2 linked regions of the Persicobacter psychrovividus genome follow. The protein of the gene in region 1 interacts with the protein of each later gene in a pairwise test. Links are inferred from orthologs where the notes say so. Each region holds a gene or a part of one and is shown on either strand. Other genes may lie near its edges. The genes, in order: gyrB and gyrA.

What was found.
Region 2: the proteins of gyrB (region 1) and gyrA interact in binary tests that used the Escherichia coli proteins (3 or more experiments, as listed by UniProt). The link is inferred for Persicobacter psychrovividus from one-to-one orthologs.

What each region holds. Positions count from the first base shown.
Region 1 is NZ_AP025292.1:1,057,827-1,074,032, forward strand. The notes cover bases 3,643-6,528. They hold gyrB (DNA topoisomerase (ATP-hydrolyzing) subunit B), read right to left. Parts: upstream 6,124-6,528; coding sequence 4,162-6,123; downstream 3,643-4,161. In the rest of the region: ppk1 (polyphosphate kinase 1), read left to right, coding at 1-2,013; AABK40_RS04830 (REP-associated tyrosine transposase), read left to right, coding at 2,747-3,301; AABK40_RS04840 (beta-ketoacyl-ACP synthase III), read left to right, coding at 6,712-7,701; AABK40_RS04845 (histidine phosphatase family protein), read right to left, coding at 7,989-8,618; AABK40_RS04850 (tetratricopeptide repeat protein), read left to right, coding at 8,794-9,510; AABK40_RS04855 (hypothetical protein), read left to right, coding at 9,574-10,062; AABK40_RS04860 (outer membrane beta-barrel protein), read left to right, coding at 10,395-11,117; AABK40_RS04865 (thymidylate synthase), read left to right, coding at 11,198-11,992; pyk (pyruvate kinase), read left to right, coding at 12,860-14,302; AABK40_RS04875 (RecQ family ATP-dependent DNA helicase), read right to left, coding at 14,550-16,206. UniProt on the Escherichia coli protein: DNA gyrase negatively supercoils closed circular double-stranded DNA in an ATP-dependent manner to maintain chromosomes in an underwound state.
Region 2 is NZ_AP025292.1:1,771,276-1,787,763, reverse strand. The notes cover bases 6,002-9,169. They hold gyrA (DNA gyrase subunit A), read left to right. Parts: upstream 6,002-6,384; coding sequence 6,385-8,955; downstream 8,956-9,169. Other genes in these bases: AABK40_RS07610 (tetratricopeptide repeat protein), read left to right, coding at 8,987-9,169. Also shown: AABK40_RS07645 (sensor histidine kinase), read left to right, coding at 1-142; AABK40_RS07640 (response regulator), read left to right, coding at 375-833; AABK40_RS07635 (hybrid sensor histidine kinase/response regulator), read left to right, coding at 875-2,482; AABK40_RS07630 (response regulator), read left to right, coding at 2,593-3,660; AABK40_RS07625 (FKBP-type peptidyl-prolyl cis-trans isomerase), read left to right, coding at 3,846-4,790; AABK40_RS07620 (hypothetical protein), read left to right, coding at 4,794-5,963; more of AABK40_RS07610, read left to right, coding at 9,170-10,240; AABK40_RS07605 (gamma-glutamylcyclotransferase), read left to right, coding at 10,468-10,890; AABK40_RS07600 (hypothetical protein), read right to left, coding at 10,931-11,368; AABK40_RS07595 (glycosyltransferase family 9 protein), read right to left, coding at 11,377-12,405; AABK40_RS07590 (DNA polymerase/3'-5' exonuclease PolX), read right to left, coding at 12,410-14,113; AABK40_RS07585 (hypothetical protein), read left to right, coding at 14,304-15,824; bifunctional pyr operon transcriptional regulator/uracil phosphoribosyltransferase PyrR, read left to right, coding at 15,988-16,488. UniProt on the Escherichia coli protein: A type II topoisomerase that negatively supercoils closed circular double-stranded (ds) DNA in an ATP-dependent manner to maintain chromosomes in an underwound state.

The sequences.
Region 1 (16,206 bases):
TTGGCCATCACAGATTCAAACCTCGATGAGTTCTTCATGATCCGAGTGGGCTCGCTGTATAATTATATCGATTACGGTAAGGAGCGCACGGACTACTCGAAGTTGCGGGAGTATCAGTTCAAGAAGCGGCTGTTTGCAGAAACTCAGCGCTTTGTGAATCAGCAACAGAGTTTGTTCTTAAGTCTAGTGGATCAGTTTGAGGGCAGTGGCTTTCGGATTGAAAACGATCTGGATCAGCTGACGATGAATGACCGTGCGGAAGTGGAGGAGTTTTTTGATCGGACGGTTTTCCCGATGTTGACACCAATGGCCTATGATAATTACCATACTTTTCCGCTGTTGATGAATAAGTTATTGATCTTTGGGGTGTGGACGCAAGCGGAAGATGGGGGAAATCAGCATAAATTATCCTTCGTACAGATTCCTGCCAATTTACCGAAATTCTATGAGATCGAGCGTCAGGACTTGCTGTTGTTCGTTCCGATTGAGCAGGTGATCCGCTATTATATGCAGAAGCTTTACCGCAATGTGGTGATTGATTCGCTGACGCTGTTCCGTATCACGAGAAATGGTGATTTTACCTTGGAGGAATCGGATGATATTGAGGCGAATTTTCTCGATGAGTTGCGCCTGAAGCTGAAAACAAGGAAAACGGGTCGCGTGGTTCGGCTGGAGACCGAGTACAATCCTGATCCCAACCTTTTGGCGATTTTGAAAGAGCGTTGGCTGATTGATGAGGACAATATTTTCAGGATGCACCAGGCGAGTCTGGTGGATTATACCCGTTTTTGGGGCATCGTCAATCACCGATTGTTGCGTGCGCATCTTCCTAAGCAACCTTCGCCAGTACGGCCAGTGAGCTTGCCTCCAAAGGGGGAGCAAAATATGCTTGAGGTACTCAAAAAGCGTGATGTGTTGATGCATCACCCTTACAATAATATGGATCCATTGCTTGAATTGCTGGATCAGGCTGCTGATGACCCAAAGGTGTTGTCGATCAAGATTACCATTTACCGTTTGGCAAAGCGATCAAGAATTGTGGAGGCCCTATTGAAAGCCGCAGAAAATGGAAAGCACGTTTCGGTTTTATTTGAGGTCAAAGCCCGTTTTGATGAAGAAAACAACCTTGCGGCAGCGAAACGATTGCAGTCTGCAGGATGCTTTGTGATTTATGGAATTTCCAACTTTAAAACCCACACAAAACTGTGCTTAATTGTGCGTAAAGGGGAATCAGGCATTACCTCTTACGTGCACATGTCAAGTGGTAATTACAATGAATCCACGTCGAAGCTGTACACTGATTTGGGGATGCTGACCACCAAAAGGGAATATGCGAAAGATGTGGCGGAGTTTTTTAATGTGATTACGGGGCATTCGAACCCTAACCGATTTAAATCCCTGATTACTGCGCCAACCAATATGCGTGATCAGTTGATTGAGATGATTGATCAGGAAACGCAACATGCCAAGCAAGGTTTGCCCTCAGGTATTTGCATCAAGATCAATTCCCTGCAGGACAAGAAAACGATCAAGGCGCTTTATAATGCCTCTCAGCAGGGAGTGCCCGTGAAGCTGATCGTCCGTGGAATTTGCTGTTTGCGCCCACAGCGTCAGGGTTTGAGTGAGAATATTGAGGTAATCTCTATTGTAGGCGATTATTTGGAGCACAGCCGAATTTATTATTTCCACAATCAGGGCGACCCTTTGTTGTATTCAGGCTCTGCTGATGTGATGGTGCGCAGCTTTGACCGTCGTCTGGAGTCTTTGTACCTCATTACGGATGAATTGCTTAAAAAGCAGGTAACCAACATTCTGGCTTATAACCTCAAGGACAATGTGAATGCCTATTCTATGCATGAGGATGGCAACTTTACCCGCCGGGAACCGCAAGAAGGAGAGAAAAAGTTCAATGTGCATAAGGAGTTTTTTAAAGTACGGGCGACGGCCATCAAAAAAGTGTCCTTATTTGCGGATCAAGTGGAAGAATCCACTCCGACCACAACGAAAAAATAATGCTTTTTCGCAGATGCTTATCGCTGATCTTCGGAAAAGCCTATGAGGATTATTTTGTCACGCGACGGAGTCACGCGACAGGTGTGTTTTTAGTCAAAGTATTCTTTTCTGTTTACCCTATCGCGAGAGTCTCTCTCGTAATAATTGCTTATTATGATTAGTTCGTCACGAGACGGAGTCACGCGACAGGTGTGTTTTTAGTCAAGGTATTCTTTTCTGTTTACCCTATCGCGAGAGTCTCTCTCGTGATAATTGTTTATTGTGATTAGCTTGTCCCGCGACGGCGTCACGCGACAGGCAGTGGAGCCGGTTTAGTGTGTTTTTCAATTAATTGAGCACATTATTAGTTTACGCTATCGCGAGAGTCTCTCTCGTGATAATTGCTTATTGCTATTAGTTTGTCCCGCGACGGCGTCTCGCGGCAGGAAGTGGAGTCAGTTTAGTGTGTTTTTCAATTAATTGAGCACATTATTAGTTTACGCTATCGCGAGACTCTGTCTCGTGATAATTGTTTATTGTGATTTAGTTTGTCCCTCGACGGAGTCTCGCGACAGTCCCATTCATGATAAGTGCTTATTTTGATCAGTTTTCCGGAAGACAGCGTGCAGCCTTAAATCTAACTGTGTCGAGAAATGTTTTCATTCAATTTTTTAATTTAGATCAAAAAACCTACACCTACTCTTTTTACCATGGCATAAACCGTAATTGATAAGCAATTATCAAAAACAAGAAAATGTCAAGTGCATACAAGATCAAAGACGAAAGCCGTTTTCATTTCTTGACCATGTCAGTGGTGGATTGGATGGATGTGTTCACAAGGAAAGATCATCAACAAATTATCATTGATTCACTTCGGTTTTGTCAGAAAAATAAAGGCTTACAAATAGGTGCCTGGTGCATGATGACCAATCATATTCATTTGATTGCTCGATCAGAACAAAATTCATTAGGTAAAACCATTGGTGAGTTCAAGCGATTTACGTCACATCAAATGCTAAAGGAGATAAGCGCTTCAGCAAAGGAGAGTAGAAAAAATTGGTTAATGGGTCGTTTTTCTCAAGCCTCTCGCCAATATAAAAGCGCTGATAAACATCAATTATGGCAATATGAATCGCATCCTGTTGAATTAAATACGAATACTATTATTCAGCAAAAAGTGGATTATCTTCATTATAATCCTGTAAAAGCAGGTTTTGTCGAAACCCCTGAGGCGTGGAGGCTAAGTAGTGCTATGGAATATAGTGGGGGAGGGCGCGTGCCTTTAATTGATTGTTATTTGATGTGGTGATATAATGGAAAGTCACGAGATGGAGTCTCGGGACAGGTGTGTTTTTAGTCAAGGTATTCTTTTCTGCTAACCCTATCGCGAGACTCTGTCTCGTGATAATTGTTTATTGTGATTTAGTTTGTCCCGCGACGGAGTCACGCAACAGGTGTGTTTTTAATCAAGGTATTCTTTTCTGCTTACGCTATCGCGAGAGTCTCTCTGGTGATAATTGCTTATTGTGATTAGTTTGTCACGAGACGGAGTCACGCGACAGGTGTGTTTTTAGTCAAGGTATTCTTTTCTGCTTACGCTATCGCGAGAGTCTCTCTGGTGATAATTGCTTATTGTGATTAGTTTGTCACGAGACGGAGTCCCGCGACAGGTGTGTTTTTAGTCAAGGTATTCTTTTCTGCTAATCCTATCGCGAGAGTCTCTCTCGTGATAATTGTTTATAGCTATTAGTTTGTCACGAGACAGAGTCTCGCGATAGGTAATGGAGTCGGTTTAGTGTGTTTTTCAATTGGCAAAGTCCCTAATATTATTTTACGCAATCGGAGGGTGCATAACTGGAATTGTAGTTTATATCACCAAATAATATTTCGTTTTGGTAGGGTCAGGCCTGTGTGCCTGACCGAAACAGTCATTGTAACGCTATTTTTGGGCGAGCACGTGGGATCACCCGTACCAAACAGAATAAAATTTTGTAGGGCAGTTTTAAATTACGGTCATGCAACAGCCCCTGATAATGCTTATTGTTGTTTGTCACGAGGCAGAGTCACGCGACAGTCCCACTCGTGATAGTCATACATTCTATCCCACCCACAAAAAAAACCGCTGTAAAATCAATTACAGCGGTTTTTCTATTTTTAACGACCCTAAAATCAGGTATCGATATTGGCATATTTTGCATGTTTTTCAATGAACTCACGGCGAGGTGGTACCTCATCGCCCATCAACATAGAGAACAGGTGATCTGCCTGTGCTGCAGATTCTACCGTTACCAATTTCATGGTTCTTGTTTCTGGGTTCATGGTTGTTTCCCACAATTGCTCAGGGTTCATCTCTCCAAGACCTTTGTATCGCTGAATGCTTACTTTGCTTTCATCACCAGCGCCAATTTCAGCGATGGCTTTCATGCGGCCTTCTTCATCCCAGCAATATTGTGACTTCGCACCTTTCTTCACCTGGTACAATGGTGGCTGTGCGATATACACATAGCCGTTGTCAATCAAATCGCGCATATAGCGGAAGAAGAACGTCAGGATCAGGGTACGGATGTGAGAACCATCGACGTCGGCATCCGTCATGATCACAATTTTGTGATAACGGAGTTTCTCGAGGTTCAGTGCTTTTTCATCACCATCAACACCGAAGCGTACGCCCATGGCGGTGATCATGTTTTTGATCTCCTCGTTGTCGTAAATTTTGTGCTCCTGTGCTTTTTCAACGTTTAGGATTTTTCCTCGCAAAGGAAGAATTGCCTGGAATTCACGCTCACGGCCTTGCTTGGCAGAACCACCTGCAGAGTCACCCTCGACAAGGTACAATTCAGAAAGCGATGCATCTTTAGAAGAACAATCGGCCAATTTACCAGGAAGCGAGGTAGAGCTCATCACGTTTTTACGCTGAACCATTTCCCTTGCTTTACGGGCAGCATGACGCGCCTGCGCGGCAAGAATCACCTTTTGAACGATCTGACGGGCATTTTTTGGATTTTCTTCCAAATAGGTAGCAAGCATTTCTGAAACAGCAGAATCCACTGCTCCAACAACATCTGAGTTACCTAATTTGGTTTTGGTCTGACCCTCGAACTGAGGTTCAGCAACTTTTACAGAGATTACGGCTGTTAATCCTTCACGGAAATCGTCACCGCTGATGTCCACCTTTGCCTTTTCCAACAAACCAGATTTGTCGGCATAGCTTTTCAGTGTACGGGTCAGTGCTCTGCGGAAGCCAGAAACGTGTGTTCCCCCTTCGTGGGTGTTAATATTATTGACATAAGAAACCACGTTTTCAGAGTAGGAAGTATTGTAGCTCATCGCTACGTGTACTGGAATGCCTGATTTTTCCCCTTCAACGTAAATAGCCTCCTGAATCAGTTTTTCTTTGGAATTGTCAAGGTATTCTACAAACTCCTTGATGCCGCCTTCAGAGAAGAACGTTTCCGTGATCGCATTTCCTTGCTCATCAAGATCGCGGTAATCTGTCAGGATAATGCTGATACCAGCATTCAAAAATGACAATTCACGCAAGCGGTTTGCTACACGATCCCATACATACTCATGGTGGGTGAAAATCGAGTCGTCAGGCTGAAACCATACTGTTGTTCCAGTAATATCTGTTTCGCCTACGGCCGATACATCCTGCTGAGGAATACCTTTTTTGTAATTTTGCTCATAAACCTTACCGTCATTGGAGTTAACGGTAACTTTCATGTCCTTGGAAAGTGCATTCACACAGGATACCCCTACGCCGTGCAGACCACCCGATACTTTGTAGGTGTCTTTATCAAATTTACCACCAGCGTGCAAAACGGTCATCACGACCTCAAGGGCAGATTTGTTTTGCGTTGGGTGCATCCCGACAGGAATACCACGTCCGTTATCACTTACGGTAATGGAGTTGTCCTCATGAATGCTTACGTTGATGGTGTCACAGTGACCAGCAAGGGCTTCATCGATAGAGTTATCGACCACTTCCCAAATCATGTGATGAAGACCTTTGATGCCAACATCCCCGATGTACATCGCTGGACGTTTTCTTACCGCCTCCAAGCCTTCAAGAACCTGAATATTCCCTGCGGAATAATCTCCGCCAGTTGGTTTATTGGTTTGTTCGCTCATGTTATTTTAATTCCAATTGAATTGCTTTGTAAATTAAAGCTTCCCTGCGGTAAAAGCACGGAGCTTCAAGTGTTATCGTCGTTATTGTGGGTGAAAAATCACCTGAAAAATTTCGGCCAAACCCTTTGCTTTTTGAAAGAAAAGCACAGCGTTTATGGCTTCGATTTACTAACGCTCACAACTTGTCAAAAATACGATAATTCACCCTAAAAATCTAATTTAAACCCTCCTTTTAAGGCCTGAAATCCGCCTTTTGCTGCCATAAAAGTGTTTTTTTTAAAGGGAAACAGGATTGATCGTTGTTGGCGGAGAAAGTTAACTTTTTTACTGTCTTTTTCAGACGGTAAAAGAATATGGAAAATGCGGAAAAGGCAAAATGATATTATAAATTTTATGCGAAAATGGAAGTTTGGCAATGATGTTGCTATGTTTTTGTTTTTAGGAAACTCAGAAGGATAAGTGAGGCCTGCATGTTGCGTTAATAATTGTGTTTTTTACGACTTTTATATTGCGACATTTGGATCTTATTTCTTACTTTTGAAAACAATTATCATTTTATTTTAGAGAATAACTCATTATAACGATACCATGACCATAGAAAATGCAGCTATTACCGCTGTCGGTGGCTATGTGCCAGAGGATGTTCTATCGAATGCTGATTTAGAAACTATGGTGGAAACTTCCCACGATTGGATCGTTAGCAGGACAGGAATTTTAGAACGAAGGATTCTTAAGGGAGAAGGGAAAGGGACTTCTGTTTTAGCAATTGAGGCCGTTAAGGATTTGTTGTCAAAATCGGATGTTGAGGCACAGGAAATTGATGCTGTGCTGGTGGCAACCATGACTCCCGACATGTTATTTCCATCCACTGCCAATTTGGTGTGTGAAGCGCTGGGTATTCAGGGGGCTTTTGCATTCGATATGCAAGCCGCTTGCAGTGGCTTTGTGTATGCACTGAATGTAGGTTCCGCTTTGGTAACTTCTGGGCAATATAAAAAAGTACTCGTGATTGGGGCGGATAAGATGTCCTCGGTGATGAACTACAGAGACCGCAACACCTGCATTCTGTTTGGCGATGGGGCGGGCGCTGTTTTATTGGAGCCCAACGCCGAAGGCTTAGGCATTCAGGATTGTGTGATGAACTCCGACGGGGTCGGTAAAGACATGATCATGATGAAAGGTGGCGGTTCTGCATATCCGCCAACCCATGAAACCGTTGAGAATGGCGACCATTATTTCTATCAGGATGGCCGACAGGTTTATCGGCATGCGGTAACGAACATGAGCAACGTTACGCTGGAGATTATGGAGCGCAATAAGCTGAGTAGCGAGGATTTGGCCTATTTCATTCCACATCAGGCCAATAAACGGATTATTGAAGCCATTGCGCAGCGTTTGCAGGTGGGTATGGACAAAGTAGCCGTAAACATCCATAAGTATGGGAACACCACTGCAGGCACAATTCCGTTGTGTTTGTGGGAATGGGAGCAGTCGTTCAAGAAAGGGGACAATATTGTGTTGTCAGCTTTCGGCGGAGGCTTTACCTGGGGAAGTGTATATCTGAAATGGGCGTATTAACCGAAGGCTGATGGCGCTGAGGCGGTGGTTGATTGCCTCGATAATCCCTCAGTACAGCTAAATATTTAAAGCAATTTAGGGAGGAATTGATTTTCTTCAGAAAAAAATGCCTTGTGATCGTGGTGATCGCAAGGCATTTTTTTGTTTCATTTTTTGGTTTTACTAAGGGTGCGTTTAAAACTGACCATCCTGCTGCAAATTCAGATGATTGGTATTGAAGTGGAATGATGGATCACTTCTACTATACACCAAATTATCGTCGCGAATTTGAAGTTTTAAACTCGCTCTTACTGAGGCGCCAAGCCTTCAAGGTGTTCGGTATTGTTGAACTCGATCAGTTCAAAAGTCTTGCTCACCGTATCGTAGCTGAATTTGGTGATGCCCGTATTTTTTGGGGTGAAAGTATGCATCTCGGTGAGGGGCTTTTTCAGTAAGGTACACATCAAAATACGAATTGCCCGACTGTGCATCACCAAAAGGATGGTTTGCTCGTTGGGTTCCGCAAGAATACCCTCAAGGGCTTCTTTTTGTCGGTTTTGCACCTCAACAGGGCTTTCTCCGCCTTCTGCTTTCGCCTTCGGGTTGCCCTCAATCCACTGGTTCATCACATTCCATACATTATCACCTTCCTGATTAATCGGCGTGTTTTCATAAACACCATAATGCAGTTCATCAAGCCCCTCTACCGCTTCAGTAGGATAGCCTTTCTCCAATAACAGGCGGGCGGTTTCCCATGTTCTTTGAAGAGAAGAAGTGTAAATTTTATCGAAACTGACCTTCATTAAAGCTTCAGACATGGCGTCGCCCTGTGCTTGTCCGTAGTCGTTCAAATGCGCATCAATAGCTCGGCCCTGCACCAAATCAGCCTTGTTATAATCCGTTTGGCCGTGTCTTGCGATGTAAATTGTTTTTTTCATACTGAATTTCTGTCAAAAGGGAATCCGAAATTACGATAATCAGGGATATTTTCCATTCCTTTTAACGGAATCTATTAGCTTTGTGGTGAATTATAATTTAGTGGTCGTCGCAGTGGTCTTGACCCCATGGCTGGACTTTTTAAAACCATTGACGACCTCCCAACAAACCAAACCCATGAAGAAATTAACAATCAAGATATTGCGCCCATTATGCCTGGCAGGTTTAATGATGGCCTGTCAGCCTGCGGTGGAGGATATGATGCAGGAAGCAAAAGTAGCACTCAACGCTGGCAATACTGCTGAGGCCAAACAATGGCTCAGCAGGGTGGTGGATCGCCAAGCCGATAATGCCACCGCTTTTAATATGCGTGCGGTGGTGTATTTCCGTGAAGCTAAATATGATTCTGCCATTATGGATTGCTCGCAGGCAATTGCCATAGACCAACAGGAATACAAGGCTTATTACAATAAGGGGAATGCACAGCGGATGCTCTCGCAGTGGGCAGAGGCACTGGCCTCCTATAATCAGGCCATAAAACTGAAGCCCAACATGGTGGACCTGTACAATAACAGGGCTTTTGTGCTGGTTAAGCTGAATAACTTTGAGCAGGCACTGAAAGATTATGATTTTGCACTCAATTTGCAACCCGAGCAGGGAACGGTGTTTTATAACCGGGCACAGCTGCACTTGAAAATGGGCGATCAGCAGGCGGCAGAGGCCGACTTTATGCAAGCCATAAAACTGAATGCAGACAATGCCGAGGCGCACTTTTTCCTCGGCCTGATGGCCAAGCAGGCAGGAGACGATGAAAAGGCCTGTCAGTTTTGGCGTCGTGCGGCAAATTTAGGTTCTGAAGATGCCAAACAAAGCCTCGAAGCTTTTTGTAAATAGAATAAACATTGAAAATGCAGGGCCTGTGGAGGCGCTGCATTTTTATCAGATAATAGGGTGATCATGAATATGCTGGGATGGCTTAAGCAACGTAATGCCGACCGTTGGCGGTTTGCCACTGTAACGAATGAAGCGCAAGTGGCAAAATTGTTCAATCGGATGTATGAGGATTATATTCAGATGTACGGACTGGAATTAGAGGGGCTGGAGCATCGGGAAGCTTCCGCTGTAAATCTTTCATCGCATTATGCCCTGGATGGCCATAACCCTGAGATGCTGTCGGCTTACTATGTGGGGATTATTCAACTGAATAAATCCGATGAAGGCATTGATGCGCATTGGCAAATTGGGCAGACGGGCAGCCCGCAGTGGGGACAGGGGCAGCTTTTCGGGGATTATTTACTGATTGATTTTCAGTATGAAGAAGAGGACGCTCCTTATGCTGGAAGGGTCGTCTATCGGTGGAATGGTAAAGTATGGATCGGCTTTTGGGCAGAACATGAAATTTATGAACTGGGCTATGAACGGCTGAGCCCTCTGCAGGAGCGTTAAACGGTGCCGTTGTGTGGGCGATTCACACAGGTTTTTTCGGTCATCGTAAATATGGCATCGTATTTTGACAACGGCAATAACGGAAACCTACCGAACAGTCTGCATTATTTTGTCTATTACTTGGTCAGAGCGGCAGGACCTGCATAACATAGGAGGAATCAGCATAAGTATTAATCTGTAAATAAATAGATCAGACAATAGCCGTGGGCTTTAGCGCCGTGTAAACCGTTCAACATTTTGTGGCGGATTTTGGCAAACCTCCGCAATTGTTTTAGTATATAGCAATGAGTAAATTGCATTAATTTTTTGACGACCAATATTGACCTTATAATATGAGAAGAAAATTACTTGACCTTTTTGGCACCCTGATCGTGTGTTTTATGTTGCTGACCTCTTTTCAGGCACAAGCACAGCGCATCAATATTAAAGCAGGTGCCGTGTTGGGCAACAGCCTGTTGATTGATTCCGATCAGCTACGGACATTTACCGATTCAAGACTCGGCCCAATGCTTGGCGTGGGTTTTGAACAGCAGTTTTTCTCTTTTATGATATGGAATGTGAGTGTGGATTATCAGTCGCAAGGGTACCATGTCTACTATCAGAATATCAAGCAGACCTACGCCATGAACGTGATCAATATTCCGCTAAATTATGGTTTTCGTGTGGAGGTGGCTGACGGCATGGCGGTGTCTATATATGGAGGGCTCTATGGACAAATTCACCTTAATGGAACCGATACCGAAGGCAATAAACTGGTGTGGGGCGGACAGGAAGGCCATATTGAGCCCTGGGACATGGGGGTGAATGTTACTGGTGGCTTCGATATGGGGCCGATTCGTCTGGCGCTGTCCTATCAAAATGGCATGCGGGACCTGAACCATGTCGAAGGGGAGACCTTCAAACAATATAATATACAGTTCAGCCTGAGCTATTACTTCGGTATGCCGCAAAGAGATGGGCTGCCGAAAGTGTTGCGCTCCAAGCCTGGCAAGAACCGTAACCGTGACTGGACCAAGCCCAACCCGAGAAAACGAAATCAGAAAATGCATTTTTAGCCTTGGGGTGGTTCGTAAATTCATTTTTCCTTACCTTTGGGTGTTAAAAAAGAAAATCACGCACAACATATCATATCATCATGAAGCAATATCTTGACCTGATGCAAGACATCCTGGAGAATGGCACTAAAAAAGAAGACCGTACAGGAACAGGGACAATCTCAGTATTTGGGCGCCAAATGCGCTTTAATCTTGCAGAAGGATTTCCTTTGCTGACCACCAAAAAGGTGCACTTGCGATCCATTATTCATGAGTTGCTGTGGTTTCTTAAAGGTGATACCAATATTGCTTACCTGAAGGAAAACAAGGTGCGTATCTGGGATGAGTGGGCTGATGAAGAGGGGAACCTCGGACCTGTATATGGCGCTCAGTGGCGTTCATGGGCCACAGCAGATGGTCGTACCATCGATCAGATTGCTGAAGTGCTCGAGCAAATTAAGCACAATCCAGATTCCCGACGCATGATCGTGAATGCCTGGAATGTTGGGGAGATTGATAAGATGGCCTTGCCTCCTTGTCATACCATGTTTCAGTTTTATGTTGCTGACGGTAAACTTTCCTGCCAGTTGTATCAGCGTTCGGCGGATTTTTTCCTCGGCGTACCATTTAACATTGCATCCTATGCCTTACTGACGATGATGATGGCTCAGGTTTGTGAGCTCGAGTTGGGCGAGTTTGTTCACACTTTCGGCGATACCCACCTATATACCAATCATCTTGAGCAGACGGAACTTCAGTTGAGTCGTGAGCCACGTGCTTTACCTCAAATGAAAATCAACCCTGAGGTTAAAAATCTTTTCGATTTTACAATTGATGATTTCGAGTTGGTGAACTACGATCCGCACCCACATATTAAAGCAGCCGTTTCTGTTTAATCAGCAACATGTTGAATCTGCATGAATCGGACAATCACGGTTCATTTTGCCAATTTGGCGGCAAGCAACGATCAATACATTATAATAAGTGTAGCTTCAGCATACACTGACCATAAAAGGGCAAGACGTTCATAGCGGTGTTGCCCTTTTTCTGTATAAATCAATTGATGCCATGATCAACACCCGTAGGAAGGTCATGTAAACCTGACTATCTGATTTTTGTAAAAATAGGATCTGAAAAGTGCTGTTTTTAATGGTGTCAATATTTTGTGCACCCCCATTATATCTTGTAGGCTGCCAAAAGTCGGAGGTTTGCAGACTTGCCAAAGCCATTTTTTCACGAAAAACGGAAACCGCGCAACCGATTGTTAGTGGTCAAATGATGTTTCAACGCCATTTTTCCATGGAAAGGAGTGATTTGAGCCCATTTTAGTGGTCTGTGTCATTGTTGTTCGCACGAACAAAAAGCGGACAATAAAAATTGATGTTTTAGTGCGAAATATAAAAACTTTCAGCTAATGCAAAAGATATCAAGGCTTGTTTCTTGTCTTTTAAAATGATATTTATGTATCATTTAAACTTAAGTATGTTCCTTAGAAACAATTTTTGTCCATTTCAATTTAATCTAAGGTGCTAAGAGGTTAGTGGGTCAAAAAAAGCCGATTTGGTGATTTGTTCAAATTATGCGAATTGCTTAAAAATAGAAGTGTATAAATTGTTTTGTGGTAAAATAGATCCTGAAAACAGGCCGGTATTTGAGGTTGTTGCAAAGACTCAAGCGCTTGGCTTTTTTTGATGATACGTATCATGTATCCACTACTGCTTAATCCCTACATTTGAATGCAAATAAAAAAACGAAATAATAAGATGTCCATTTCCACTAAGCGTACGAAAATCGTGGCAACTGTTGGCCCAGCCAGCAGTACCAAAGAAATGTTATTGCAGTTTGCAATTGCAGGTGTTAACATTATGCGATTGAACTTTTCTCACGGAACTCATGAAGACCACCTGAAGGTGATCAACACGATCCGCGAAATTAACAAAGAGTTCGATTTTAACATCACGATTCTTCAGGATTTGCAGGGACCAAAAATCCGTGTAGGTCAGGTGAAGGATAATGGTCAGCAGATCGTTGCAGGTCAGCCATTGATCATTACGACTAAAGAATGCGAGGGTACGTCTGAAAAAGTATCTACTGTTTACCAAAACTTTGCAAACGATGTAAAGGTAGGCGAAAAAATCTTGATTGATGATGGTCGTTTACAGTTGGTTGTGAAGCGTATTGAAGCGGATGAAGTTCATACGGAAGTATTGGTAGGTGGTTTGTTGAAATCACGTAAAGGAATTAACCTTCCTGATACAAATATCTCGGAGTCAGCATTGACGAAGAAAGACTTGATTGATTTGGAATTCGGTCTGAAACATGAAGTAGATGTGATTGCACTTTCTTTTGTGCGCACGGCTGCTGATGTAGAATTCTTGCGTACTAAAATTAATGATGCTGGAAAAAAATGCCGTATCATTTCTAAAATTGAGCGCCCTGAAGCATTGGTACATATCGATTCGATCATCAAAGCATCAGACGCAATCATGGTAGCACGTGGTGACCTCGGAATTGAAACCAACGCTGCTGAAGTGCCATTGGTACAAAAATCAATCATCAAAAAATGTCACGAGAAGGCGCGTCCAGTAGTTGTTGCGACACAAATGTTGGAGTCGATGGTGAAAAACCCAATCGCTACACGTGCTGAAACCAACGATGTTGCTACGGCAGTATTTGATGGTGCAGATGGCGTAATGCTTTCAGAAGAGTCTGCTGCTGGTCAGTATCCTTTGGATGCAGTAAAAGTGATGGCTGATATTTGCCGCACTGTAGAGCAGTCTTCTCAGTATGAGTATGACCGTACTTACCCTTCTACGCCAGAATCTCCATACTTCATGTCTAAAGAAGTGGTAAGATCAGGTACGCAGTTGGCTTCTTCAATTAACGCAAAGGCGATCATCGGTAGTACAACTTCAGGTTTTACAGCGACAAACCTTGCGAAATACCGTCCAAAAGCCAAAATCTTTGTGTTCACCAACGACAAAGCAGTCTTGACACAATTGAACTTGGTTTGGGGTGTTCAGCCATTCTTGTTACCAAAAACATTCACTTCATCATTGGCATTGCATGCGCACACTGAAAAAGTGTTGATGAACGAAGATGCCCTTCGTGAGAACGATATTGTTGTACATGTTTCTTCTTTCCCAATGGACGGAGAGCGCCGTACAAACATGATTAAATGTTCAAAAATTGAGGCTGCAAAATAAGACTCAAGTGAGTTAATCATAGGCAGTTTAATCTGTCAATCTTGAAAAGGGAGTTCAGCAATGGACTCCCTTTTTTTGTTGGTGCGCTGCATGGCGATGAACTAATGGCGTGATCAATCTTTACCGCGCAATTTTTTATTGTCCACAGATTATTGAGATTAAAAGGATTTTATAGGTAGTTCCTTTTAATCTCATCATCCCATTCATCTGGAGATAAATTATCGCGCAGAATTTAAGGGTTGCACCGCTAATCGGTGTAAGTCCGTACAGGGAGCAGCTTCAGCGCATCCATCACCTCATGAAAAGGCAGGCCTTCCAACTTGCCAAAACCTGCAGCCTGCCGATTGCGCAAACGGCTAAAGCGTGGCATGGTGATGCCCAACAAAAACTTGGCGAGCAATCGCGGAGAGAGTGGTGCTTTGTAACACGCTTCGGCGGCATCCCGCATCGCTTCCAAGTCGAAATCTGCAAGTTGCTGCTCGTTGGTTGTTTTCGGGAATTGTGTGGCTGCGTGGTCGAGACAGTAGGAGCAATGACCACAGGCCTCCCAATGGGGTGCTTCACCAAAATAGGTCGATAACTTACGGCTCAGGCAACCATCACGCTCAAAGAAATTTATCATCGCCTCGAGGCGCTGGAGCTCACCTTGCTCTTTATGCAGAAATAGCGTGGCAAATTTCTCCGTCAATATCTCAACTGCTTGTGCATCCGGCTGTACATGATAAACCTCAGTGAGATTTTTCGTTTCGAGGATGATGTGTTTTTTCTCATGGAAATAATCTAAGGCGGTGATGATGCGCTCTCGTGTGGCTTGCGGATATTGCTCTTGAATATTTTCAAAATTGATGGTCATCCACGTAACTGCCATTTGGCTGTAGTTGAAGATGGCACGCACAAATTCACGTTTTTCCCCTTCAGGCATCATGGAGATGACTTTTTCCTGTTCCGTCTCAAATTTCATCCGATACTCCGCAAAGTAGCTGTGCGATGGTGTGATAATGCCCTCACTTTCCAAATAGACCAATAAAGTTTTGAGCGGCGCCTGACGAATATTGGCATCGTAGCTCATGCGGTAGAGCTGAAATTCCCATTGCCCTTCGGCTTGTGCCAAATCGTTGAGTACATGCGCAATCGCATCCGCTTCGGGGGTATCGCCATAGACAAAGTTCTCGAGCGTTTGTTTGGCACTCAGGTCGGCCATGCAGACACAGTTTGCCGGCTGCCCGTCACGACCCGCTCGACCAATCTCTTGCGAATAATTTTCAATCGACTTCGGCAGGTCGTAATGTACCACGTGGCGGATATTGGCTTTGTCGATCCCCATACCAAAAGCGATCGTAGCGACGATAATGTCGTGCGTACCAAGCATGAAATCCTGCTGAATTGTTCGGCGATCGTCCGACGACATGCCCCCGTGATAGGCCACCGCATTCAGACCCTGTGTTTGCAACGCTTGCGCAATTTCCATGGCCGTCTTTTGTAGGGTAACATAGACAATACCCGCCTCTTTTGGATAGTGCTGGAAGTATTTGACCAGCTTATCAAGACGCTCACTGCCATCGAACGGCTTGATAAAAAGCTTTAGATTTTTACGATAAAATCCCGTAACAGTGAAGTTATTGATCGGCATTTCAAACTTTCGGGCCATATCTTTAACAACATTTGGTGCAGCCGTTGCAGTCAGTAGCAACACCTGCGGAAAGTTGAACGCACGGCGGTAATCGGGCAGCTTCATGTAGTCGGGGCGGAAATTGTGGCCCCACTCTGAGATACAGTGCGCCTCGTCCACCACCAAAAGCGAAAGTTGTAGCTGTTGCAGAAATTTGCGGAAGCGTTCGTTTTTGAAGCGTTCCACGGAGATAAACAGTATTTTGTACTTTTCTGCCTTCAGGTCAGTAGTGATT
Region 2 (16,488 bases), 720 kb from region 1 along the record:
GTATGAAGGTTCGGGGGTAGGCTTAGCCATTTGTAAAAAAATTGTTGAGCTTCATGGTGGTCAAATAGAAGCAAAAAGTGATTTGGGTCATGGTTCTCGCTTTGCTTTTAAATTATTGAAGAAAGGCTCGAAAACATATTAATACTGTTTTTATCAGGTCATTATGTAATTTATTATTACTTTAGTTGATGGAAGTGTGAAGCGTTAGTGATATTCATCATGGTTTTACTTTCTCTACTTTGATTTTTTAACTTAACAGTTGTTTTAATCTTTAAGAAGGAATATACTTACACATCAATCTGCCAGAATGGTGCAGCCTTATTGTACTTTTCCAATATATTGATAGTTGCTATATTTTAACTTAATTCATTAGTATGATTAAATCTTCTCTTCCAGTAATTTTGATAGCGGACGATGATGCCGAAGATCGATTGTTGGCGCAGGAAGCGCTCGAAGCAAGTGATTTTAAAGGGAAAATTTATTTCGTGGAGGACGGAGAGGAGTTAATGGATTACTTGCTGGGTAATGGCAAGTATAGCGATCGTCAGGTGTATCCAGTGCCTTCTTTGGTACTGTTGGATTTGAACATGCCCAAAAAAGACGGCAGAGAAGCCCTTAGGGAAATCAAAGCATTGAATGAATACCATAGTTTGCCTGTTGTGGTGCTCACGACCTCTTCCAATGATGAGGATATTGTTCGCTCCTATGATTTAGGGGTTAACTCATTTTTGAACAAGCCTGTCCGCTTTGTCGATTTTGTCGCACTGATGAACTCGCTATGCACTTATTGGTTTGGCTTCAATAAATACCCTATCGCCCCTCAAATGCGGTAGCGTTTTTGGCGACGCCAATTTTTAAAAGATTTTGCCCTAATATGGATGAATTAGTAAGAATCCTTCTTATCGATGACGATGAGGAGGATTTCATAATTACACGGGATATTATTTCTGAAATCCCGAACAGAAATTACACGATCGACTGGATTTCCAATTTCAGTGAGGGGCTGCAGGCCATTCGCCACCACGATCATGAGGTTTACCTGATCGATTATCGCTTGGGTGCTTTTACAGGTATTGAACTGATTCAGGAAGCGAAACAAAGTGGCACAAGGGCGCCGATGATTTTGCTTACAGGTCAGCTGGATCAAAATGTCGATGATCAGGCCGTGATGGTTGGCGCCGCAGATTATGTCTATAAAGGCGGGCTGAATTCCTATATTCTCGACCGATCAATTCGTTATTCCTTGCGCCATATGCAAAACCTCAATCAGATTCGGGTTTTGAATGAAGAGCTGGAGCAAAGGGTGGAGGATCGTACACGGGAGCTGGCTGTGGCCGTAAAAAAACTCAAACGCTCCAACGATTCCCTCGAAAAACAAATAGAGGTGCGCCGATCTACGGAAAAAGCATTACGGCAATCCCAGCGCCTATACAAAGCCATTTCCCGAAATTTCCCGAAAGGGATCATCTCAGTGCTCGACAGCGATTTCTGTTTCGTCTTTGCTGATGGGCAGGAGCTGGATCAGTTGCAGGTAGCCTCCAAGCAAATGGTGGGGCGCCATTATACGGAATTTCTGAAACCTGAAGAAAAGGTGAACTGGGAAGCGGAGTTTACCAAGGTGTTCCGTGGCGACACGGTGTCTTTTGAGGTAACGATCGGCAAAACGTCCTATCACGTGAATGGCGTGCCTTTGTTTAATAGCCTCGGCTATGTAAAGCAAATTTTGCTGGTGCACCAGAATATTACCGAGGCCAAAAAAGCCGAGGAGGAAATCCGCCGTGCCCTGGCCAAGGAAATTGAACTCAATGAGCTCAAGACCCGATTTGTAACCACCGCTTCGCATGAATTCCGCACCCCACTGAGTACCATCCTTTCTTCAGCTTCGCTGATTGGCCGCTATACGGAAAGCAGTCAGCAGGAGCGTCGGGATAAGCACGTGCAGCGGATCAAATCGTCGGTCAATAACCTGACGGGAATACTGAATGATTTCCTTTCGATTTCAAAACTGGAGGAAGGGAAAATCAAGCACACCCCCGAACCAATGCAGGTGGATGATAAAGCACAGCAAATTATCGATGAGATTCAGGTATTGTTGCGGAAAGGGCAGAAAATTGAATATGCATTTACGGGCGATTCCCAGGCCTATATTACGATGGATATTCAGATTTTCAAGAATATTTTGCTCAACCTGCTTTCCAATGCCATCAAGTATTCTGGCGAAGGGAAACTGATTTTCCTTAATGTCGACCTTACGGATGATCAACTGGCCATTACCATCAAAGATCAGGGGATGGGGATTTCAGCAAGTGAACAGGTGCATATCTTTGAACGGTTCTTCCGTGCCAATAATGCTCAAAATATTCAGGGAACGGGCCTCGGGCTTAACATTGTCAAGAAGTATGTCGATATGCTCAATGGGGCCATCCGTTTTGAGAGTGAAGAGGGGATAGGGACGACCTTTTTTATAAATATTCCATTGTAATGAATTTGCATGTAGATTCATGCGAAAAAAATAGTTAATTTGCAGTGGCACTTTATTCGGTGCTTACACAATGCGCTTGTATTGTCATTGCAATTAATCAAACTAATTGAATGAAAAAGATTCTTCTGATAGAGGATAACCCAGATATGCGGGAAAATACCGCCGAAATTCTGGAGTTAGCCAATTACCAAGTACTCACTGCTGAAAATGGTAAAGTAGGTGTTGAGAAAGCAACCAAGGACCTTCCTGACCTGATCATCTGTGATGTCATGATGCCTGAACTCGATGGGTACGGCGTACTTTATCTTTTAGGGAAAAACCCGAACACGGCGAGCATTCCTTTTATTTTCCTGACCGCCAAGGCGGAAAGGGGCGATTTCAGAAAAGGGATGGAAATGGGTGCTGATGATTACCTGACCAAGCCTTTTGATGATATGGAGTTGTTGAACGCTGTGGAATCAAGACTGAAGAAAAATGACTTGTTCAAAAAAGACTTCTCTCAGGATTTGGGTGGTTTGGATGATTTCTTCAGTGCTGCCGAAAGTGGTGACCTGGCTTCCTTGTCAAAAGACCGTAAAGTAAAAACCTACAAGCGTAAAGAGATCATCTATCATGAGGAAGCGATTCCAAACGGTTTGTTCTTTATCTCTAAAGGGAAGGTGAAAACCTACAAAACCAATGAGGACGCCAAGGAATACATTACAGGGCTTTTCAAAGCAGGTGATTTTATTGGTTATATGGCTTTGCTGGAGATGACCAACTACACTGAGTCGGCGATGGCGCTGGAAGATTCTGAAATTTGTTTCATTCCTAAGGAAGATTTCTTTGCCCTGCTTACAAGCAAAAGGGATGTTGCCCATAAGTTCATCAAAATCCTTTCGAACAACCTCAAGGAATCGGAAGAGCGTTTGTTAAATTTGGCTTACAACTCGGTTCGTCAGCGGGTGGCAGAAGCGTTAATTATGCTTGAAGGACGTTATAACGAAAGTGAAAATTCTTCGGAATTCACCATGTCCATCACTCGTGAAGATTTGGCCAATATCGTAGGGACGTCCACCGAATCGGTGATCCGTACTTTGGCAGACTTTAAGGAAGAAGGCCTGATTCAGATTCGGGGAAGAAATATTAAAGTCGTAGAACTTGGTCGCCTGCAGTCGATCAAGAATGGTTTTTATTAAAACCTTCCACATGACTTTAAGAACACCCAAAAATACAGTTAATGATGTTTTTGGGTGTTTTTTTATGGTTAATCGTGAAATTGTGCCCAATATCTTTTGATTTTAAAAGAATAAACTCAATTTTCAACGTTATTTACACGAAACAGGTGTTTGGTGAAGCTCCGTGGGGCATTGCCTTTTTTAATATGATAAATATAAAACGACTTCTTTTCTTTTTGGCCATCACGTTCAGTCTTGGCCTGACACAATGTACCAGCCCAATGGTAGAGCGTATTGTGCCCGTGGAAAAGTCGGTGGAGGATTATATTGCTGGCGCTGGCCTGGATTATCAGCAACAGGGGTCAGGATATTATATTAGCACAATACAGGCGGGCAATGGCACACCCATCAGTGTAAATAATGTGGTGGAAGCACGTGTTACCGTCTATGATTTAGAAGATCAGAAAATAGATGACGCCGTTCAGCGGTTTAGGGTAGGGCAGCAGGCTATTTTGCCCCTTGTGCTCGATGAGGCATTATCGACCTTGTCGGAGGGGGCTGAAGTGCGCATTTTGTTGCCTTCGGAATTGGCATGGAAATCCTTTCCGTTTCGGCAATTGCCTTCCAATTCATCCCTGAGGGTGGATGTTACCGTTACAAAAGTTTTTTCTGAAGCAGACTGGAAAGCGCAGGATTTAGAAAATGCCCGATTGGTCTTTGAGCAGGTGAAAGGAAATTTGCAGGAAGTAAATTTATCCAGCCGTTACTTTTATGCCAGCGAATCCACCATCAGTCAGCCCACAACAACTGGGCGGTTGAAGTGTGGTTTAGAGGCTGTTAATTTGGACAAAGAACAAGTAAGCCTGAAAAGCGATACAACCCTATATTATGACTCGGCCATAGAAAATAACTTGTTTGAAGGGCTTAATGATGCCTTTCTGAGCCTGGCGCCCAATGCCAAAGGTTATTTGGTGTTTCCTTCGGAACTGGCCTATGATGCAGGCGTTACTGTCGTGCCCGCTTTCTTGCGGGAGGAGTGTGCTGAAAATGGCATTATTGCTCCTTTATTTGCGGATTTAAAACCTTTCGGGTCGATTATCGTGCGAGTAGATGAATTCACTCCTAATGTCACCAACCCCCAAACTCCCTGATCAATGCGTAAATTACTTGTCATACTTATGGTATTCGCATTTTGGGGCGCCGTCAATCCTGAAAAAGCAGTGGCGCAGTACAACCTCTCGGATGTGTACGCCACCCGAACACCGATCAAATACAGTCCCTTTCGCAAAATATTAAATATGTTCTCCCTCGATGTCGGGGTGGGGTCAGGTCGAGCGTTTTATAATCAGGATTTAAGCGGTTACGATCTTTACTATCAGAACAATATCCCGATGCTGGGCTTGCCTCAGGAGAATGGCGGAATGGACAGTGTTGCATTTTCCAATTGGCTGACCGACCCTCAGCGGGTGGCGATCAACGGCAATACTGGCGCAGGAGGCAATTTCCCTGATATTCCCACACCTATTCAGCCCGGAGGAGGGATTAATACCGGCGTGATTGATTCGGCTGGTGCGGTTACTCATTTCCCCGCAGGCAGTTTTCCTGAGTTGGGGTATCGTGGGGTGGCAACGACCGTTCCCATTAACCTGTCACTCTTTTTCAATTACAAAAAATTTAGGGTGGGTTTAGGCTTTGAGGCCGAACACCACAAATTATCTTACCTGAATCCCTACAACAGTTACGATAGCCAAATTGGTAGTCATGTGGTGGATATCAGTACCTGGAACTTTAAATACAACCTGTTGCTGGGTTATAATTTCTTTGATTTTATGGGCTGGTCTTATTATGCCGAGCTGGGCATAGGGAAATACAATATGGGCAAAGCCTTCAATGAGGCGGTCAATCATCCAAGCATTGATGTGCAGTTGGCCATGCCGATGTATTATAATGTGTCGGAGTATTTCAGATTGTATGTGCGCCCATCTTATGAGATGCGCAGCTATAACACCGTTCTGCCGCAAACCACCTCAAGCATTAAAACCAGTCAGAATGGTTTTTCGATCAGCTTTGGGCTGAGTTTTACTTTCCCAGAAATCAAGCGTTGTCCTATTCCCAATTGCAGTACACAACAGAAGCATCAGCATGGCGACAGAGCTTTCAGGGGACAGCCAATTTTTTATCCCCAAGACCCGCAAATCGGGCAAATTCCCCAGTTTTATCAAAAACTCAGATGGAAGAAATTACCCCTGCGCAAAGGCAAAGGGAAGTCTTCCTCAGGCAGTAAAACAAATAATGCCAGCGACTATTCCAAAGATGCTGAGTAAGTTAGCCCGATAACCCTTAAAAATTCATCTCATTTTTCGATTTTTTGTATTTTGGTAAGATTATTGTTTAATCTTTGCCAATGACTTTTTATTCAAAATGAATGAATTTTATAGCCCTGTCCAACCTTTAACAAAGATCCCTGTTCCTCAAAAACTGATATTTTAAATTCTTGTTTAACATAATGTATCGGGGGTAAAAAAAGGTTCAAGAGCGGAAAACGCAGGAAAAAGGCTGATTTTACGAAAAATCGCGATTGAAGAGGGGTGGATTAAGATTTTTTTTCTTGAAAAAAGATAAAAGGGCGGCAGAATTTACTGCAAAAACGGTAGAATCTGTTATTTTTGTGAACCTCGTTAGAGGTAAGCATTATTTCATAAAGCGCTCCCAATTTTTTGGGGGAATCAGTATTTATTTTTGAATATGGCAAGAGGAGAAAATGAAAATATCATCCCTATTAATATAGAGGATGAAATGAGAGGCGCCTACATTGATTATTCAATGTCTGTAATCGTTTCTCGTGCACTGCCTGACGTTCGTGACGGCCTGAAACCCGTTCACCGCCGTGTCCTTTACGGGATGCTGGATCTTGGGGTAACTTACAATAAATCATACAAGAAATCTGCCCGTATTGTCGGGGAAGTTTTGGGTAAGTATCACCCGCATGGTGACTCATCAGTTTATGATACCATGGTGCGTATGGCACAGGATTGGTCATTGCGCTATCCTTTGGTAGACGGACAAGGGAACTTCGGTTCTATTGATGGTGATTCTCCTGCAGCGATGCGTTATACTGAGGCACGATTAAAGCGTGTTTCTGATGAGCTGTTGCAAGACATCAATAAAAATACCGTAGACTTTCAGCCAAACTTTGATGACTCCATGAAGGAGCCGTCGGTTTTACCCGCTCGTTTGCCCAACTTGTTGTTGAACGGGGCTTCTGGTATTGCCGTAGGTATGGCCACCAATATGCCACCTCACAACCTGACGGAGGTCGTGAATGGAATTACCGCTTATATCGATAATAATGATATTGAAATCAGTGAATTGATGACGCATATTACGGCGCCTGATTTTCCTACTGGTGGGGTGATTTATGGTTTCTCAGGTGTTAAATCGGCCTTTGAAACAGGACGTGGACGAGTAGTATTACGTGCCAAAGCGACGATCGAAACCATGAAGAATGGCCGCGAGCAAATTATCGTGACCGAAATTCCTTATATGGTGAACAAGGCTGCGATGATCGAAAAAACTGCCGCCCTTGTTAATGAGAAAAGAATTGAAGGTATTGGTGATATTCGTGACGAGTCTGACCGTAAAGGTTTGCGCATTGTTTATGAATTGAAAAAAGATGCGGTATCGAATATCGTTCTCAATAACCTTTATAAATATACTGCACTTCAGTCTTCTTTCGGTGTCAATAATGTGGCTTTGGTAAATGGCCGACCACTGACGTTGAACCTGAAGCAAATCATCAAGTATTATGTGCGCCACCGTCACGATGTAGTGGTTCGCCGTACGCAGTATGAATTGGCAGAAGCGGAAAAACGTGCGCATATCCTTGAAGGATATTTGATCGCTTTGGATAACCTTGATGAGGTTATTCGTCTGATCCGTGCTTCGCGTGATCCTGAATTGGCCAAAGCATCATTGATCGAGAATTTCTCGCTTTCAGATATTCAGGCGAAAGCCATCCTGGACATGCGTTTGCAGCGCCTGACAGGTCTTGAGCGTGATAAGATCAATAATGAATATGCAGAGCTGAAGAAAACCATCGATTACTTGACTTCAATTCTGAATGATGAAACCCTTCGTATGGACATCATCAAAGAGGAATTGGCGGAAATTAAAGAGCGCTATGGTGATGAACGTCGCACTGACATTGTTCATTCTGCGGATGATTTCGATGTGGAAGACTTTATCCCGAATGAAGAAATGGTTATCACCGTTTCCAACGAGGGCTATATCAAGCGTACTTTGTTGTCGGAATACAGAACACAAGGACGCGGCGGGGTAGGTTCGCGTGGTGCATCTTCTAAAGAGGATGATTTCACCGAGCTGATGTTTGTGGCTTCGGCACACAACTACCTGTTGATCTTCACAGAGATGGGGCGTGTATTCTGGAAAAGAGTGTACGAAGTGCCTGAAGGTTCAAAAACTGCCAAAGGCCGTGCAATTCAGAACCTGATCAATATTGAGCAAGGCGATAAAGTTCGCTCGATTGTCAATGTGAAGGATCTCAAGGATGAAGATTATGTGAATAACAACTTCCTGATGATGGTGACCACCAAAGGGGTGGTGAAGAAAACCATTCTGAGTGCTTACTCTCGTCCACGCCGCGACGGAATCAATGCCATTTCTATTAATGAAGGCGATCGTCTTTTGGATGTAGCCCTTACTTCAGGAAATGATTACATCCTGCTCGGTACACGTGCTGGTCAGGCAATCCGATTCAATGAAGCGGATGTTCGTGCAATGGGACGTAATGCCACTGGGGTTCGAGGAGTTACCTTGGCCAGTGAGGATGATTGCGTAATCGGAATGGTTCCTGTAACGGATGCTGACAATGCCAATGTACTTGTAGTAAGTGAAAATGGCTATGGTAAACGTTCATTGGTTTCTGATTACCGCGTAACCCGCCGTGGTGGTAAAGGGGTTCGTGCGATGAACGTTACTGAAAAAACAGGCCAGTTGGTGGCGATCAAGCAGGTGGAAGATTCTGACGACCTGATCATCATTACTAAATCTGGTATCCTGATCCGTATGGCTGTTGAAGGCTTGCGTGTAATGGGACGTGCAACGCAGGGAGTGAAATTGATTCGCCTGCAGGAAGAGGATGAAATCGCTTCCGTAGAGCGCGTGGAGCAATTGGAGGAAATGGAAGTGCTTACAGAAGAGGGGGCAGAGGCCACCACTGAAGGCGCTGCTGAAACTCCTGTAGAGGATGCTCCTTCAGCAACTTCTTCTGATGAAGAGGAAGAAACAGAAAATTAAATCGACTATTCTATAATTTATTTACAACGTTATGAAACGATTATTTGTGACGGCAATGATGGTAGCTTCTATGAGCGCCGTTTCATTTGCTCAAGTAACAAAAGGTTCTTCTACTAAAGCACAGACTTTGCTTACTGAAGGTAAAGTGGATGAAGCAAAGACAGAGATTGACAATGCTTTCTCTTACATGCAGGATCAGGTAGAAAAAATTACGGCGAAAAAAGGCGCAGAAAAAGCGGCAAAAAAAGCTCCTAAGGCTAAAGATTACTTGGCTAAAGGTAAAATCTATACTGCTTTGGCGCTTAAAGATACTGCAAATATCGACGAATCACTTTTGAAAGAAGGTGTGGCGGCTTTGCATAAAGTAGATGATCTTGAAAAGCCAAATTCAACTTACCCTATTATGGCTGATCAGACGATTGAGTCTACTTGGGGAGCGATCTTTAATCAAGGAGCGACTGCTTACGGTGCTGCTGATTACAAAACGGCGGTAAAATATTTCAACCAGTCGAAAATCATCAAAGCGGATACTACTGCTTTCTTGTACTCTGCAATTGCCGCTTCTCAGGAAGGGAGCATGCAACAAGCCACTTTGGATAACTTCAAAGGGTATATCGAAGCGAAAAAAGCATTGAATGATACTGCTGACATGTTGTATTATCAGCAAGTGATCTATTTGGAAAAATCTTTCAAAGAGGATTACCAAGCTGCTTTGGATGCTGTGAATGCTGCACGTGTTTACTACCCAACGGATAAAAACATGATCCAGGAAATGGTAGGCTTGTACTTGAAATTGGAGCAGCCTGATATGGCGATCGAGAAAATCCAAAAGGAAATTGACGCTGATCCAAAGAACGAAGTTTTGTTCTATGACTTGGGTTACGTTTATGACCAATTGGCGACAAGCGCTAAAAAGAATGAGGATAAAGAGGCAATGACAGCCTATTCTGCTAAAGCATTGAAAGCTTATGAAGATGCTGTTGCGGTTAATCCTAAGTATTATGATGCAGTATTTAACATTGCTGTAAACCACTATAACACTGCTGCTGCAACTTGGAACGAAGCCAACGACATGTCGATGGACGAGTACCGTAAGCGTGGTGCTGAAGTGGAAAACAAAGCAAAAGAGCAATTCCGTAAGTCTTTGCCATTTTTCGAAAAAGCTCGTGAGTTAAAGCCTAACGACAGAATGTTGTTGGAGACTTTGGCGGGTACTTACCTAAAAATTGGAGATAAAGCGAAAGCTGCGGAGATTCAAAAGCAATTAGAATCAATCCCTGAATAATCATTTGATTGATATTCATCAATATTTAAAAGCCTGAACTTTCGAGTTCAGGCTTTTTTTATGTTTTTAAGAGGCTTGATTATCAGTCGGTAAGCGGAAAGTTGAAATTTTTTAGAGGAAAAACGTATCTTAATTTTATTTTAATACGTTATAGCATCCGACCTAAATTTATTGTTAATTTAGAACGATATTAAACAAACCACTATACCATATTCAACCTTACAAAAATGACAACTCAACTTTTCCTATTCGGCCCACTGACAGAAACTGAAAATCAACTATTGGTCTTTGGTAAGAAATTTCAGCATAGATCTGCCACCCTGGATAATTTTACGATCTGTTGTGACGAGCAAACGAATAAGCAGTTTTTACGCCCAGCACCGAGCTGTGCCGTTTCAGGCATTGTCGTCGAGATTGAGCCTAAAGAAAGACGGGTGATGGAACTCTGGGAAGGCAAAGCTTTTTCTTCTGCTGAAATACTGAAAGTGAAAACAGGCGGCAGCGCAGTAGAAGCCATTGTCTATATCGGCCTAAAGGATGGTAAACCGATCGAGGAAGGACAAAGCCAGAGATTACTCAACAAAAATATTGACTTTAAAGGGATGGATTTGTTGTCGTGGTATAAAAACGAAAAATGCCAATCTGTTTAGAACAAATAGGCATTCTTGACCCAATAAAGGGATCGCGCTATTAACGAATTTCCTTCAGGGCGAAAAAGCCTGTCAGAAGCAATAAAAATGATTTTACAAGCTCAAGGGAGAAATACCAAAATTCAAGGGTGCTTTTCCCATGGGCAATCATTTTTAAGGAATCGAGCCAGTAACCGCTAATCTCTGGCAGGAACCGAATACTCTGGAAGATCAATATCAGTACAATCAGAATATAAGTCCAGAAAACTTTCGCTTTAGGGATCGCAAAAAAGATGCTCACCGCAAAGACAATCGCCAGATAAATCTCCATTTTATTCAGACTGGTAAAGACCATTTTCCCTGCGCCCATCAAATCCACCGTCAGGTCCGCTTTCATGGCTTTTGCCGATACAGTATTATGAACAAATGAAAGCCCGATGATCAACCCCAACCATAAAAATGGTATTCCAACGCGCAACTCTCTTCCAAATCTTTTCAACTGATTAATCATGGTAAATAAAAATCGAATGTCAAATCTTTCATGCATTTAAAGTGCCCTTTCGGACATTTCTTTAGCCCTGATTTTGAACAGGGGCGACATGATAATTTGTTATTTTCAAAAACAAAAAACTTCGTACCGTAGGGGTGGAAGTTATTGGGAACTGTCCCGCCCCAAATGCTGTAAATAGTCTTTTTGAATGCCGCCGCAATGTGCGTAAGTCCTGTATCATGGCCAAACACGTAATCGGCGTGTTTTACCAGTGAGGCGGACTGATTCAAACTGAACTTTCCACAGCCGTTAAAGATAACGGTTTTTTTGCCTAATTCCTTCAATCCTTCCTCATATGGTGCATTATGAGGCTGTTTTTTGAAAAACTCCTCCAGGCGCTCCCCATTTTTCTGATCTTCGGGCCCACCCACTAAAACAATCGGCCGACTGATCTTATCACATAATTCAACCATCTTCTCAAAGGGAAGAATTTTTGTGAATTTCGTGCCACCAATCACATAAGCAATATAGCCTTTCTGAAACTCCTCAGGGAGCCACTCTTTTTCCACCTCATCTTTTTCAGGAATAAAATAATCCATTCCTTCCTGATCATTGACCACACCCAAGGGGCGTACCGCATCCATATACCGATCTGTTACGTGAACATTCGGCATATAATTGATCTGAAAATTAGTGTACAGGAATCGTTTAATGCGAAGCTTGTCATAAGTAGAAGAAGGGGCATTGAGCGCCCACTTGATGCGTGCCGTCCGCAGGTTATTATGTAAATCCACAATAAAGTCGAATTCCTCCGCTTTCAGCTCGGCGATCAAGGGTTTCATGCTGCCATCCAGCAGGTGAAGCTTGTCCACATAGGGGTTGGTCTCCATCAGTGCTCTGAATCCTTTTTTGATGGCAAAATGGACTTTTACTCCCTTAATTTGCTGTTTCAGGCAGCGAACCACGGTAGAGGTCCAGGCGATGTCACCAATAGAGGAGAATCGGATGACCAATATTTTCTTGATATTTTTTTGATCTATGGACATATATTTATTGAATTCTGGATTTTCGTTCCGCAAAGTATGCCGCCACCTCTTCCCGCGATTTTGCATTGAAGGTGTCTTTGATGGTCAGCCCTGCTTTTTTGGCCACTTTCACCCCATAACGCATGTCATCAAGGCCAGTGGTTACGTGTGCGTCTGGGTTAATGGAAATCATGACACCCTTGCTGACGGCATAATTGACCCACTGCCAGTCGAGGTCGAGTCGCCATGGATTGGCATTAATTTCAATGATTACCTGATGTTCGGCACAGGCATCGATAATACGCTGGTGATCGATCGGGTATCCCGCTCTTTTCAATAGCAATCGGCCAGTAGGATGTCCCAGCATTGTGGTGTAGGGGTTTTCTATGGCGCGAAGCAATCGGTTGGTGGCGGTTTCAAGATCCATTGACAGGTTGCCATGAATAGAAGCAACAATGAAGTCAAAAGTTTTTAATATTTCTTCAGGATAGTCAAGTTCGCCCTGTTGAAGAATATCTGATTCAATACCCTTGAAAATTTTGAAATCTTTGAAGGAGGCGTTGAGCTCATCGATCTCGGCCTGTTGTGCCAAAACGCGCTCGGTACTCAAGCCATTGGCATAAGCGGCCGTCTGGCTGTGGTCAGAGATACCGATATATTTCCATCCTTTAGCGATACAATAGTCTGCCATTTCCTGCAGGCTGTTCATGCCGTCAGAATAATGGGTGTGGTTATGTATTGGCCCTTGTAATGCTGCTGTGGTTATAAGGTCTTCGGCCTTGAATTGTTGCGCCCATTCCCACTCATGGGTTCCATTTCGCATCGGCAATTGAATGAATGGCAGTTCCGCCGCTTCGTAGATTTGCTGCTCATTTTCAAAAGTCTTTTCTTCCAATACCATTCGAAGCGATTGACCACTCTTTCCTGCTTTGTTGAGGTGTTGCGGCATGGCGGTTCTTTTGAACTTTTCAGCAACAAAATCAGCCTGATTCACAAAATGAATCGTGGTCGGTAAACTGATACCCGCCACTTTGCCCCGAAAAGTAAAAGGCCCAGAGGTTTTAGGCGCTTCCGTGAAGTCTTCATGCGCTGTTACCTGCTGGTGTGTACTGATGGGCGTCAGGGAGCCGATCAGCATTTCCAGTGCACTGATCTCTGGCAGGTCCATTGCGAAATCGCCCACCAAAGCGATAGAAGCTGTCGGAAGTATTTCCTTCACCTTTGCCATCAGGCGCTCGGCAATAGGTTCGGCATCTGCCCAATGTTCCTTAAAATGATTTTCGGTCCAGAAAATGGCAGACTCACGCAGCGATTCAATACTTTTAGCACCAAACCCTTTTGCTTTGGCCAGTCGGCCATCATCACAGGCCAGGATAAGGTCCTCGGGCGTGGTAATGTTGCTGTCCATCCACAAGGCCATAATTTTTTTTGGTCCCAGGCCTTTGAGCTGTGCCAGGTCCAGTATGCCTGCGGGCGTTTTGTCGATCAGTTCTTCGAGCTTATCGAAAGTCCCTTTTTCAACGATTTCCATCAGGATGCCTGCAATATTTTTACTCACCCCCTCGGTGTTGAGCAGTGTTTCCGAAGACCACTCTTCAAGCCAAAGTACGCCATTGTCAATCATCGAGATGATTTTTTGATAGGGGCGCAGCGAGAAAGAATTTCCTCCGTGGACTTCTTTAAGGAGGAGGTATTTTTTTAGTGGCGAAAGGATTTGCTTTTTGGTCAAGGGACAGAAATTTAGAAATAAAAAAAGCGGTTCTACTGAGGGTCAAAATTAAACAAAATCGCACGCTAAGAAAACTACAAGGGGCTCTTTTGTTATTCATCAATAGGATTATTTCCTTCATTGGGGCAGATGATATGTAATAATTTTAGTATATTTTATTAGTCAACCTGTTAAACAAGAAATTCCTTAGATGATGATAAAACGCTTTTTAGTCATTTTGCTGTGTATAGCCGTAGGTGCGGTCGGTGCTTTTGCGCAAATACGGAAGGTTGCCGAGATCGAGGCCGAGCCCGTCGAGCAGGATGCTTTCTATCATGTATTTGATAAAGGCGGCAGCAGGCTGTATTTCTTCAAGAAAAAACCCCATAAGTTTCGCGATAAAAAAGCTTATTGGGAAATTCGTGAATACGGGGAAGATCTTTCCCTGATAAATCAGCAGGGCTATTTTTTACCTGTTGATCAGGAACTGGTGGGGTATGATGCCCATGATTCCGCCATGTTTTTCATGTTTACTGATGATACAGAATATGTCCGCGACCTGAAATTATACCGATTGCCCTTTGATAGCCCTCAGCAGTATCAGGAATTTAATATTGAGCTGCCCTTTCAGTTGGTGATGTCCCATTATGAATCTTTGGGGCATCATGTGATTTTGGCAGGACAGGTGAATGATAAGAGTGTCGTTTGCCTTTTTGATCTTGCCTCAGGTCAGCTGAAGGTGGTGCGGAACCATTATCATTCCAAAAATCGACTACTCGACCTGACGGTAAATGAAGAGGATAAAACCTTTAAAACCATCTCGGTGCATCGGGAGCGGGCGCACAAATACAAGGCCAGTGTCAATGTTTTTGATGAGGAAGGGCAGGAGCTTATCCGTTATTCTTTTGTGGTTCCTGAAGGTCAAAACCTGATGATGGCCAAAGTGGTCGAGCTGCCTAACCTTGACCAGCTGCTTGTGGCAAGCTATGGCGACAGTGGCAGTTCGATGCTTGATTTTTCCGCAGGGGTTACCGTCGCCCGACTTTCTGCAAGTGGCGAGCATCAGATTAATATGATTCCCTTTGCGCGTTTTGAGCATTACTTTAATTATTTGCCAGAAAAGCAGGAGGTGAAAATGAAGCACAAGCAGCAAAAGAAGAAAAAGGCCAGAAAGGAGATGAACCTTTTTAAAAAAATGCGCCTTTCCTATCGTGCGGGTACAGATGGAAGCCATGCTTTTTTTGGGGAATTTTTTTACCCCACCCTGAAAAACAATACCAATTTCAGTGGCTTGCAGGAAGTTATTATGAAAGAGCAGGTTTACGTTATGACTCACGCACTGATGGCGGTTTTTGATCAGGAAGGCAACTTTATGTGGGACAGAACTTTCAATTATGAAAATTTTGAAATGCCCGCCATTACGCAAGTTGGCGCTTTTGCCTATGAGCAGGGGCATAGTGCCGTGATGGCCTATCATGACAACAATGAGCTGGTCAGTGAACAGATCGATTTAACCGTGGATTCGGCTCCGTCGATAAAGGAGCGGTTTTCTTCTTTGCCGCAGGATTATAAAGAAGATCACAGGAATTTTGGTCACCTGTACCCCTGGCTAAATAAATCCTTCTATCATTTTGGGCTGTATTATCCTTTGGGCGGGGAGAAAAAAGCACATTTATATTTACAGAAATATCTTTGGGTGCCGCAGGAACTGCCACCACTGAGCGGCCCCTAAAGTGCGAAGTGCCAGCAGGAACGGTGGTGCTTTTTAGCGGTGCTGGTTCGTGTAGTGGGCAAAATGGGATTTTTGCCCTTTTGGACGGGTGTCGAAAATTCCCAATCTTTAATCGGTGAAGGCTTTGAATTCCTGCCATCGCCTTATTATATTTGCTTTCGCTATGAACAGACGTAAGATATTCAGTAGTGAATTGTTGGATATTACTATCCAGCGAATGACTCAGCAACTCATTGAAAACCACGGTGATTTTGAAGATACGGTAATCCTTGCCCTTCAGCCCCGTGGTGTTTTTTTAGCCGAACGTCTGAAGACGTGTTTGGAGGATAACATTGGTAAATCCGTCAAACTTGGCTACCTCGATATCACTTTCCATCGTGATGATTTCCGCCGTCGGGAAAAACCCCTGCAGGCCAATACCACCCATGTTCCATTTCTTATTGAAGGCAAAAAGGTGATCCTTGTGGATGATGTCCTCTATACGGGCAGGTCTGTACGCGCCGCTTTGGATGCCATGACCACCTTTGGGCGCCCAGAGGCCGTCGAGCTTGCCGTGCTGGTCAATAGAAAATACAATCGCGATTTGCCGATTGAGCCGAACGTAGTGGGAAGGCACGTCAATACGGTGGCCTCTCAGCGGGTAGAGGTAGAATTGAAAGGAGAG